3 regions of the Lysinibacillus sp. NPDC058147 genome follow, and region 1 is predicted to be linked to each of the others. Evidence: riboswitches for the same ligand, from Rfam matches in the RefSeq annotation. Region 1 holds a riboswitch; each other region holds the start of a gene.

The links. A riboswitch is a leader RNA that binds a small molecule or an ion and turns the genes downstream of it on or off. The one in region 1 is predicted to bind lysine.
Region 2: linked by a shared signal. The riboswitch ahead of ACFVT8_RS01280 (aspartate kinase) and the one ahead of ACFVT8_RS07465 (transporter substrate-binding domain-containing protein) in region 1 are both predicted to bind lysine.
Region 3: linked by a shared signal. The riboswitch ahead of ACFVT8_RS22605 (amino acid permease) and the one ahead of ACFVT8_RS07465 (transporter substrate-binding domain-containing protein) in region 1 are both predicted to bind lysine.

The regions. Positions count from the first base shown of each region.
Region 1 covers NZ_JBHVUJ010000002.1:429,375-432,663, forward strand. The annotation lists gene ACFVT8_RS07460 (amino acid ABC transporter permease) at 1-184, opposite strand, end outside; gene ACFVT8_RS07465 (transporter substrate-binding domain-containing protein) at 374-1,240, opposite strand; lysine riboswitch at 1,356-1,542, opposite strand; gene odhB (2-oxoglutarate dehydrogenase complex dihydrolipoyllysine-residue succinyltransferase) at 2,033-3,271, opposite strand.
Region 2 covers NZ_JBHVUJ010000001.1:268,426-271,714, reverse strand. The annotation lists gene ACFVT8_RS01285 (methyl-accepting chemotaxis protein) at 1-322, opposite strand, end outside; gene ACFVT8_RS01280 (aspartate kinase) at 918-2,144, opposite strand; lysine riboswitch at 2,331-2,509, opposite strand; gene uvrC (excinuclease ABC subunit UvrC) at 2,846-3,289, opposite strand, start outside.
Region 3 covers NZ_JBHVUJ010000012.1:82,457-85,745, forward strand. The annotation lists gene ACFVT8_RS22605 (amino acid permease) at 257-1,717, opposite strand; lysine riboswitch at 1,802-1,978, opposite strand; gene ACFVT8_RS22610 (CynX/NimT family MFS transporter) at 2,154-3,289, shown strand, end outside.

The DNA.
Region 1 (3,289 bases):
GCTTTAAGCTATAGAACTTTACACCTTTTTTACGAACCTTGATGGTATGCATAATTCCGATGAAAAATCCGATAAGTGCACCAATAATTGTACTAGAAATCGAAATAAGTAATGTATAATACGCACCTCGTAAAAACATTTGCCAGTTGTTCTCAACAATAGAAATAATCCAATCAAGACTCATGATGTTCCTCCTAACAACGTTGTGTGGCTTGTTCGTTACAGTCGTCTTAGCTATCTACCATTTTGATAGGGCCTTTTGTTTCTTTTATCTTATGAAACTTTTAGCTAAGACATTATTATTTTTTATAGAGATTCTTTTTTATAGATTGTATTGGAGCACGGACTAATAGATAGTCCGTGCATTTTCATGTTATTGTGCTGCTGGTTGCTGGTGAATCGCTTCTTCCATAATTTTTTGGCGATCTTCTTCTGAAATACCTTTTAAGATTTCATTGATTTTTTCAAGATCTGCATCACCTTTACGTAAACCAACTGCAATAGATGTATTTGAAATATCTGTATCGAAGCCTTTTTCAAACTTTACATACGTGAACTTATCATTTGCAGCAGCAGCGGAAATACCTTCTGGACGTTCTGCTACATAGCCGTCAATTTTTCCAGCTTCTAAAGCAACGCGCATTGCTGGGAAGTTATCCATTGCAGTTTGTTTTTTTACATCTTTAATTTGATCAATAACATCGTAGTTAGACGTATTTAATTGTGATGTAATTTTAGCACCGGAGAAATCTTGAATAGATTTTGCATTTTCATATTTACTGCCTTTTTTAATAACCATAACAAAATCAGACGTATAGTAGTTTTCAGTGAAATCTATTGTTTTCTTACGCTCAGCAGTAGGTGACATACCAGCAATAATTGCATCGATTTTGTTTGATTGCAGTGCTGGTACTAGGCCATCCCATTCTAATTTTACGATGACTAATTCTTTTCCTAAGCCCTCAGCGATTTTTTTCGCCATTTGCACATCATAACCACCTGCATATTCTGCATTATCTGCAATTTTCACCGCGCCATTTGCATCATTTTGCTGCGTCCAGTTAAACGGAGCATAGCCAGCTTCCATCCCTATACGGAACACGCCGCCACTTTCACCCTTATCAGTATTTGTCCCTCCATCACTAGACGACGTCTCATCTTTTTTGTCTCCAGTACCACATGCTGCTAACAAAATTGCAGTCATGACGGTCAACATTAATACCAACCATTTTCTTTTCATGTAAAACTCCCCTTTTCTGTAAAAAAATAAGACAACTGTACCAAAAAAGACCTAAGTTCTGAACTTAGGTCTTATCTTTTTAACAGTTGCCCAAATCCTCACTATAATTCCAACATTCCGAGATAGCACAACCTAGTAAACTTGGAAAGTAATTTACTAGGACAGTCCTGCACTTATTCACTGCAGACCCAGCATAAAAGTACGAGCTCCTTTTATACTTCGGCGATAGTTCCTTCTCCATTGCGTCTTCGCTTGCTTATACTCAACAATGAACTAATAAATACCGCGCCTCTACCTCACAATAGGATAAATGTGAGGTTTGTATATTTAATTGATATTAAGATACTACTATAAAACTAAGTTATCCGTCAAGATAATTTTATTACTTTTCTGACTAATTACAATATTAGGGTTTTTTTCTTTTAAAATCCTTATATGCAACTTTGCAAAGTCGGATATGGTGTTTAGATTTACCCTCTACAATAACGTAGCAATTGTTTTCCGTTCCGATATTGCGCTTTCCTGGAGGTGTCCAGTTTTCACTTAACCAACATATATAAGTGATTAAGTTTTGCAAATATGAATTTCATCATTTTCAGAAAATTCTCAAATATTTATCATCAGAGCTCTATTCTAGTAATCCAAAAGAAACTGTTGTTCAACAAAGTTAAATTCTTTTGCACTATATACTTTATTACTATGCGAAGCTTTCGAAAGTATTCCAGCACTTCAATTGATGAAAAGAAAAAACCCTGCAAAACAATGTTCGCAGGGTTTTAATAAACTCAGGAATTAAGAATTTAATAATAAATCTTCTGGGTTTTCAAGTAATTCTTTAACAGTTTTAAGGAAGCCTACAGAATCTTTACCATCGATAATACGGTGGTCATAAGATAGAGCTAAGTACATCATTGGGCGAATTTCTACTTCACCATTCACTTCAACTGGACGTTTTTTGATAGTATGCATACCAAGAATACCAGCTTGTGTACCATTCATAATAGGTGTAGACATTAATGAACCGAATACCCCACCATTTGTAATTGTGAATGAGCCACCTTGAAGATCTGCTAAACCTAATTTTTTATCGCGTGCTTTTTTCGCTAGGTCTGCAATTGAATCTTCAATTTCTGCAAAGTTTTTGCGGTCAGCGTCACGTACAACTGGTACTACTAAACCTTCTTCTGTTGATACAGCTACACCGATATCAAAGAAGTTGTTTAAGTGAATTTCATCACCAGAGATTTGTGCGTTCACATATGGGTATTTTTTAAGCGCTGCAACTACAGCTTTTGTGAAGAATGACATGAAACCAAGTTTTGAGCCAGTTGACTCGAAGAATTGGTCTTTTTTACGAGAACGTAAAGCCATAACGTTTGTCATATCTACTTCGTTGAATGTAGTTAACATTGCTGTAGATTGTTTTACTTCAAGTAAACGTTTCGCAATTGTTTGGCGACGACGGCTCATTTTTTCAACAGTTACACGTGATTCATCTACAGCTGCAACAGCTTTAGGTGCTGCTGGCGCTGCTTGTGGTGCTGCTACTGGAGCTGTACCATGAGCTGCTACGTCTTGTACACGTACACGGCCTTGTGGATCTACTGGAGATACAGCAGCAAGGTCAATACCTTTTTCACGAGCAAGTTTACGAGCTGCTGGAGATGCGATTACACGCTCACCAGAAGTTTCTTCTACTACTGGAGCCGCTGCAACAGGAGCAGGTGCCGCTTGTGGCGCTGCTGGAGCTGGAGCTGCTGTCTCAACTGGTGCTGCTGGAGCAGGTGCTGCACCTTCGCCAGCTTCTACAACTGCGATTACTTGACCTACAAGTACAGTATCGCCTTCTTCAGCTAAAATTTGAGTTAAAACTCCTGCTTCTTCAGAAATGATTTCAGCGTTTACTTTATCTGTTTCAAGTTCAACGATGAATTCACCTTTTTCAACGCGATCGCCCACTTTTTTTACCCACTGTGCGATACTACCTTCTGTAATCGATTCTGCTAATTCAGGGACTTTAATTTCAGCCACTTTCATTTCCTCCTTTAA
Region 2 (3,289 bases), on a different contig from region 1:
TGGAGTGCTGTTTTATTTCTTGAATATTTGTATTAACATTTTGCTCAACCGTAAGCATCTCTTCTGTATTTGATGACATTTCTTCACTCATTGCGGAAATATCCCCTACACTCGTTGAGACATTTTGAACCTTTAAAGCCGTTTGAAAATTAATTAACTCCATATGCGCTAGCACAAAGTCTAAAATCGCATTTTTCACATCAATGCTTTCCTGTTCAAGTTCCAATTCTAAAATTCGCTTTTTTAGTATTTGTATTTCTAAATCGTTTTGTCTCTCAACACTTTCATCCATTGGTTTTTGAAATAAACCGAATAATACCATACAAAACTCCCACCTTCCCCTTGGTAAAACATGTCACATTTTATTATATAACAATAGGATTGGATAAAATATTAAATTGATGTGAACAAAAATAGATATGCCTATTCTAGAAGATTCATTTTAAGTGAAGTGGTTGATTGGAGTGGAGGCTGGGCTACTCCTTGGGGATCAGCGTCACAGATGAGACCATGGAGCGAGCAGGCAGAAGAACGAAGGCTAAAAACATCACATCCTGTGATAACGCCTTCGTGATCAACATCGTGCTGCTACCGCTACGTTAACACTATGCTTTCGCGCAAAAAACATCTGTTGGCCCAAGCGGCTCATCGGACACCCCCAGGAAGCTATGCTCTGCGCGAAAGCGAAGCGTCAGCAACAAATGTTTTATCTGTGCGAAAGCGAAGCGTCAGCAACAAATGTTTTATCTGTGCGAAAGCGAAGCGACAGCAACAAAGAGCACAGCCGGAACGGAAATCAACCCCTCGTTTTGCCATAGAGCCCTATTTTATTTAATATGACATATAAATTTCATTGACATAATAGTTTTTCATCAACATGGAAAGATGTGCCTTTTACTGACACATCCTCTTCAACATTATATGTAAAGCGCTTGTTCTAAGTTAAATTCATCATGTAAAGCATTTGCAGCACGAATCATTTCGTCCTGAGGAACAACGACAGACACTTTTATTTCAGAGGTACTGACCATTTTTACAGGGATACCTTCATGACGTAGACGATCAAACATTCGGGCAGCCACCCCTGGATTAGATGCCATTCCTGAACCAATAATAGAGACTTTTGCTAAGCCGATTTCAAAATCAGCAAAACTAAACCCTAATGATAATTTACTATCTTCTAGGACACGTAATGCTTCAGCGAATTCCTCTTTTAAAATGGTAAATGATACAGTTGGCTTTAAGCCATCAATTATTGCTTGAACAATTATATCGACGTTTATGCGATTTTCTGCGAGTATAGTGAACATATCTGCTAATGAAGCATTGGAATAAGCATCATAACCAACTGTTAAGCGAATAACGTCTGACTCATAGGCAACACCACGTACAATTAAATTTTTCTCCATTTCAACTTCCTCCTTCAATAAAGTACCTACTGTATCTATTTCGCTCGACCGAATGATAACTGGGATTTGAAACTTCTTTGCTAACTCTACAGCTCTTGGGTGTAAAATTTGTGATCCTAAGTTTGATAGCTCTAGCATCTCATCGTAGGAAATTTCTTTTAACTTTTGTGCCCCAGTAACATGACTAGGATCAGCTGTATAGACTCCCTCCACATTCGTGTAAATATCTACCCGCTCCGCCTTCAATTTTGCTGCAATAGCGATAGCCGACGTCTCCGCCCCACCTTTACCTAACGTCGTAATATTCCGTAAATTATCGATACCCTGTTCCCCAGCAACGACTACGATTTTCCCCTGTACTAAATGCTCTTCTATTCGAATAGTATTCATCTCATCAATACGGGCATTGCTATACATAGCATCGGTTTCAATGCCAGCCTGCCAGCCAGTTAATGACACTGCATCGTATCCTTCCTCCTGTAAAGCAATTGCCACTAATGTACTTGTAAGTTGTGAGTTTGTTGAAAATAGTGCGTCCAGTTCACGCTTAGATGCGTTGTCTGATAGATCACGAGCCATCTTTGCTAATTCTTTAGCCATCCCCCTCATAGCTGTGGTGACAACCACAACATCAAAACCTATTTCTTTTTCTGCAATCGCCTTTTTCGCAACATTTTGAATGTGCACTGTTGATGCTAATGTAGCACCACCAAATTTCATCACAATTCTCGCCATCTTTATCATTCTCCTTCGTATTCAATCATTTCACTGATTATAAAGTAGCTATACTATTTGTAGCTCTTCACCAAAATAACGCTGCAATAGCTACCTTGAAAAAAGGTTGTCTCTAGAAAGCAAAAAAGGCAACCCTCACATAATGTGAAAGCTGCCTATAACATGTACAATAAAAGTAACTTGCGCATGTGTGATAGCTCTCCGAAACAATTAGAATCGACAGTCTTACATCTCTTAAATGTAAAACCAGCACAGCATCGGAAACAACGATGCTTCACTTCGGCAAGTTTCCCTTTCATACATTTTCACTGGACTTGCTCGTCCTCAAACGTACTACTCTTAAACCTTGCACCTCTATCATCACTAAATAGTGAATGTATTTAATTGAACCTTAGTGAAGAAATTTCCAATTTAATAAGTAGAAACTACTGAAAAGCTAAGGCATGGTATACAACATTGCTATATTGTAGAGCAATGTTATATACAACCTTAGCATACGTCTAATCCTTTGACAATGTCTCTTATTGAAAATCAATTTCTCCTTGGTGTAATTGCGTCCGGAGGCTTTAGGCCCAACGTGATGTTGGTCACTCAGTCGTTGCCACAGGACGTGGCGTTCTTAGACTGAGTTCCTCTATTTCAGTAGTAGGTGTGTGTACACCCACCGGAAAGGTATTCCCTCTGAATTTATTTCACCACCTTTAGAGGTGGGAGTCTTCTGCTGAATGAAAATAAGCATAGATATTGTTAGCTAGATTAGCTGGCATCCCTGCTTCCTGTAATGCCTGTATACTTGCCTCACGAATTTTTTTGACAGAGCCAAAATGCTTAAGTAATTGCTGTTTTCGCTTTGGACCAATGCCTTCTATTTGATCGAGGGCAGATTGTATAGCATGCTTCTCGTGCTGTTGTCGTAAGAAGGTAATAGCAAAGCGGTGTACTTCGTCCTGAATTCGTTGCAGTAAGTAGAATCCATCGCTTGTGCGCTTTAACGCAATTACTTCAGCTGGATCACCAAATAAAAGCTGTGACGTATTATGCTTTTCATCTTTTGCCAATCCGGCAATCGGAATGACAAGGCCGAGCTCATCTTCTAACACTTCTCGTGCGACTTCCATTTGCCCTTTCCCACCATCTATTAGTAC
Region 3 (3,289 bases), on a different contig from region 1:
TCATGCACCTCTTCCTAATATAAAGCATTTTATCAATTGCCATTTATATAACAGTTTACCATATTGAGGTTGAGCACCAAAAGTAGGTGATAAATTCGAGAAACTAAAGCTCTTCCTTTTTAATCGTTCACTTGTAGTAATTTTTCTGGCAAGATTGTTCGTTCAGAGGTACAAATTGATTAATATTTTTTATCTATAAAAAAACTGCCCTGCAAGTCATTTTTTTCTATGACTCACAGGACAGTTTTATTTTTTATTATTCAACTTTTAAATCACATTTCTCTAATGGAAGCATTTTTGTTTTATGCTTGATTTTATAGCCAAGCCATAACAGTAAGAACAGTGGAATACCGATATATGAGACAAGGACTCCGTACCAATCTATTGTATTACCCATAAAGGCATTGTAGTTTTGTCCAATAACAACAATCATACAAACCGTAAAGGCAAATAGCGGGCCGAATGGGAATAGCCTTGCTTTATATGGCAATAATTTCGGATCTAAGCCCTGTACCTCGAACGCTCGACGGAAACGATAATGGCTAAATGCAATCCCTAACCAGGCAATGAAGCCAGACATCCCAGAGGCATTTAGGAGCCACATATAGACCACACCATCACCAAAGAATGAAGCTAAAAATGCTAGGCAACCTATAGCTAAAGTCGCCAGTAATGCGTAAATTGGAATACCTCGACGGCTTAGTTTAGTGAAAATTTTCGGTGCATGTCCATCTACTGCTAATTGCCAAAGCATACGTGACGATGCGTAAAGCCCTGAATTCCCTGCTGACAGCATTGCCGTTAAAATGATAGCATTCATCAATGATGCAGCAAAGGCAATTCCTAAACGATCGAACACCAATGTAAATGGTGAAACAGCGATATCTTCAGATAATAAACGTGAGTCTGTAAATGGAATCAGCATCCCAATTGCAGCAATCGCTAAAATATAAAACAATAGAATTCGCCAGAACACAGACTTAACGGCTTTCGGAATATTTTTACCAGGGTCATCTGTTTCCCCTGCTGTTATTCCAAGTAGCTCTGTCCCTTGGAATGAGAATCCCGCAGCTAAGAAAATACCAAATGTAGCAAGGAGACCTCCGTGGAATGGTCCATCACTAATGAAGAAATTCGTAAAGCCTACAGGAGCGTGTCCTCCTAAAATACCAAAAATCATTAAGAAGCTGATGATAATAAAAACGATTACAGTTACAACCTTTATCATTGCAAACCAGTATTCACTTTCACCATAGCTTTTTACTGATAATAGATTGAACGTTAAAACTACTGCAATAAATAAAACAGTCCAAAGTGCGGATGAGCTATCTGGGAACCAATATTTCATAATTAATGAGACAGCAGAAATTTCCGCTGCAATTGTAATTGCCCAGTTATACCAGTAGTTCCAACCAAGTGCAAAGCCTAAAGCCGGGTCTACAAATTTTGTTGCATACGTACTAAATGATCCCGATGATGGCATATAAGCTGCCATTTCACCTAAGCTCGTCATTAAAAAATACACCATGATACCGATTAATGCATAGGCGAGTAGTGCACCGCCTGGACCTGCTTGTGCAATGGCACCACCACTAGCTAAAAACAATCCTGTACCGATTGTACCGCCTAATGAAATCATTGTAATATGACGGCTTTTTAATTCTTTTTTCAGCTCCGGCGCTTTATGGCCGAGCTGATTGACTTTTATTTCACTCACAATATAGCTTCCTTCCTTTTAAGAGGCAAAAAAATGCCATCACATGAACGTTGCTGTGATGGCTAAGTAAATCCTCTGTTCTTTCAAAATGATAGCTCAACACGTTGTCCAAACGTGACAGTTCTGTTCCTTTCGGAGACAGCCCCAGCATGAGGTTTTCAAGTCCCCTCACACTTCGGCAGTATTTCCTTTCAACTAATATCTCAAATGCTTGTCATTTCCATTAGTATACTCTTAAATACCGCGACCTCTACCTCAATACAAACATGAGGCATATAAATATTAAATTTATGATGGATATTAGTTTAACATACGACCTATGACATTTCAATAGCCTGTTTAATGTTCTGTATTTTATGAATTTTCCACTATTTTTATTATTATGATAAAGTGGTATAGTGATTCAATTATAATTGTTCTAACAAGGGGGATTTATTTGACTACTCATGAACATACCGATACTTATCCTAGCAGGAAAATTAGCTGGAAAGGTACAACCTTATTACTAGTTATCGGAGTAATTTGTATTGCCTCGACATTACGAATGCCGCTAACAGTTGTTGGACCTATTATTTCCTTTATCCGTGAAGACCTTGGCATATCCAATGTACTAGCGGGCTTTCTAACAACGATTCCATTGCTAGCATTTGCAATTATTTCTCCGTTCGCACCAATTGTCGCACGTAAATTTGGATTAGAATTAACATTATTTTTATCAACTATTCTTTTAGCTGTAGGAATTGTCCTACGCTCCCTTGGTACAACTAGTTTACTCGTATTTGGTACTATGCTAATTGGTATAGCCATTTCATTCGGTAACGTACTAATTCCGGGGTTACTTAAATTGAAATTTCCCTATCACGTAGGTTTACTTATGGCATTTTTCACAATGTCGATGAATTTGACAGCTGGACTCGGTGCTGGTATTAGTTATCCTATTGCTGATTCATCACTTGGTTGGCAAGGTGCACTATCAATTGCACTTGTTCTTGTGGTATTAACCATTTTAATTTGGATTCCACTGCTGAAATTTAATAAACCTGAGCCTCCTATTAAAACGACGAAAGAGCGTGCACCATTATGGAAATCGCCTGTTACTTGGGCAGTAACGGGGGCTATGGGATTACAATCATTATTATTCTATACAACCGCAGCTTGGATTCCTGAAATATACATAGCACAAGGCTTAGCAGCAGATCGTGCAGGCTGGATGTTTTCCATCATGCAATTTTCACAAGTTCCAATGGCTTTAGCTGTACCTATTATTGCAAGTAAAATGACATCTCAACGACCTCTCGTATTAATGTTTACGGTATTTTACTTAGTTGGCTTTATCGGGGTAGTGATGGAATGGACAAGTCTCGCTGTTCTATGGATGGTGCTACTAGGCTTAGCAGGAGGGTCTTCATTCGCATTAGCAATGATGTTCTTTACACTACGTACCCGTACAGCTTTTGAAGCGGCTGATTTATCAGGTTTTGCACAATCATTAGGATATTTATTAGCCGCAATCGGTCCTATTTTATTTGGTTATTTGCATGATTTATTCGGTAACTGGAAAACCGCTGGATG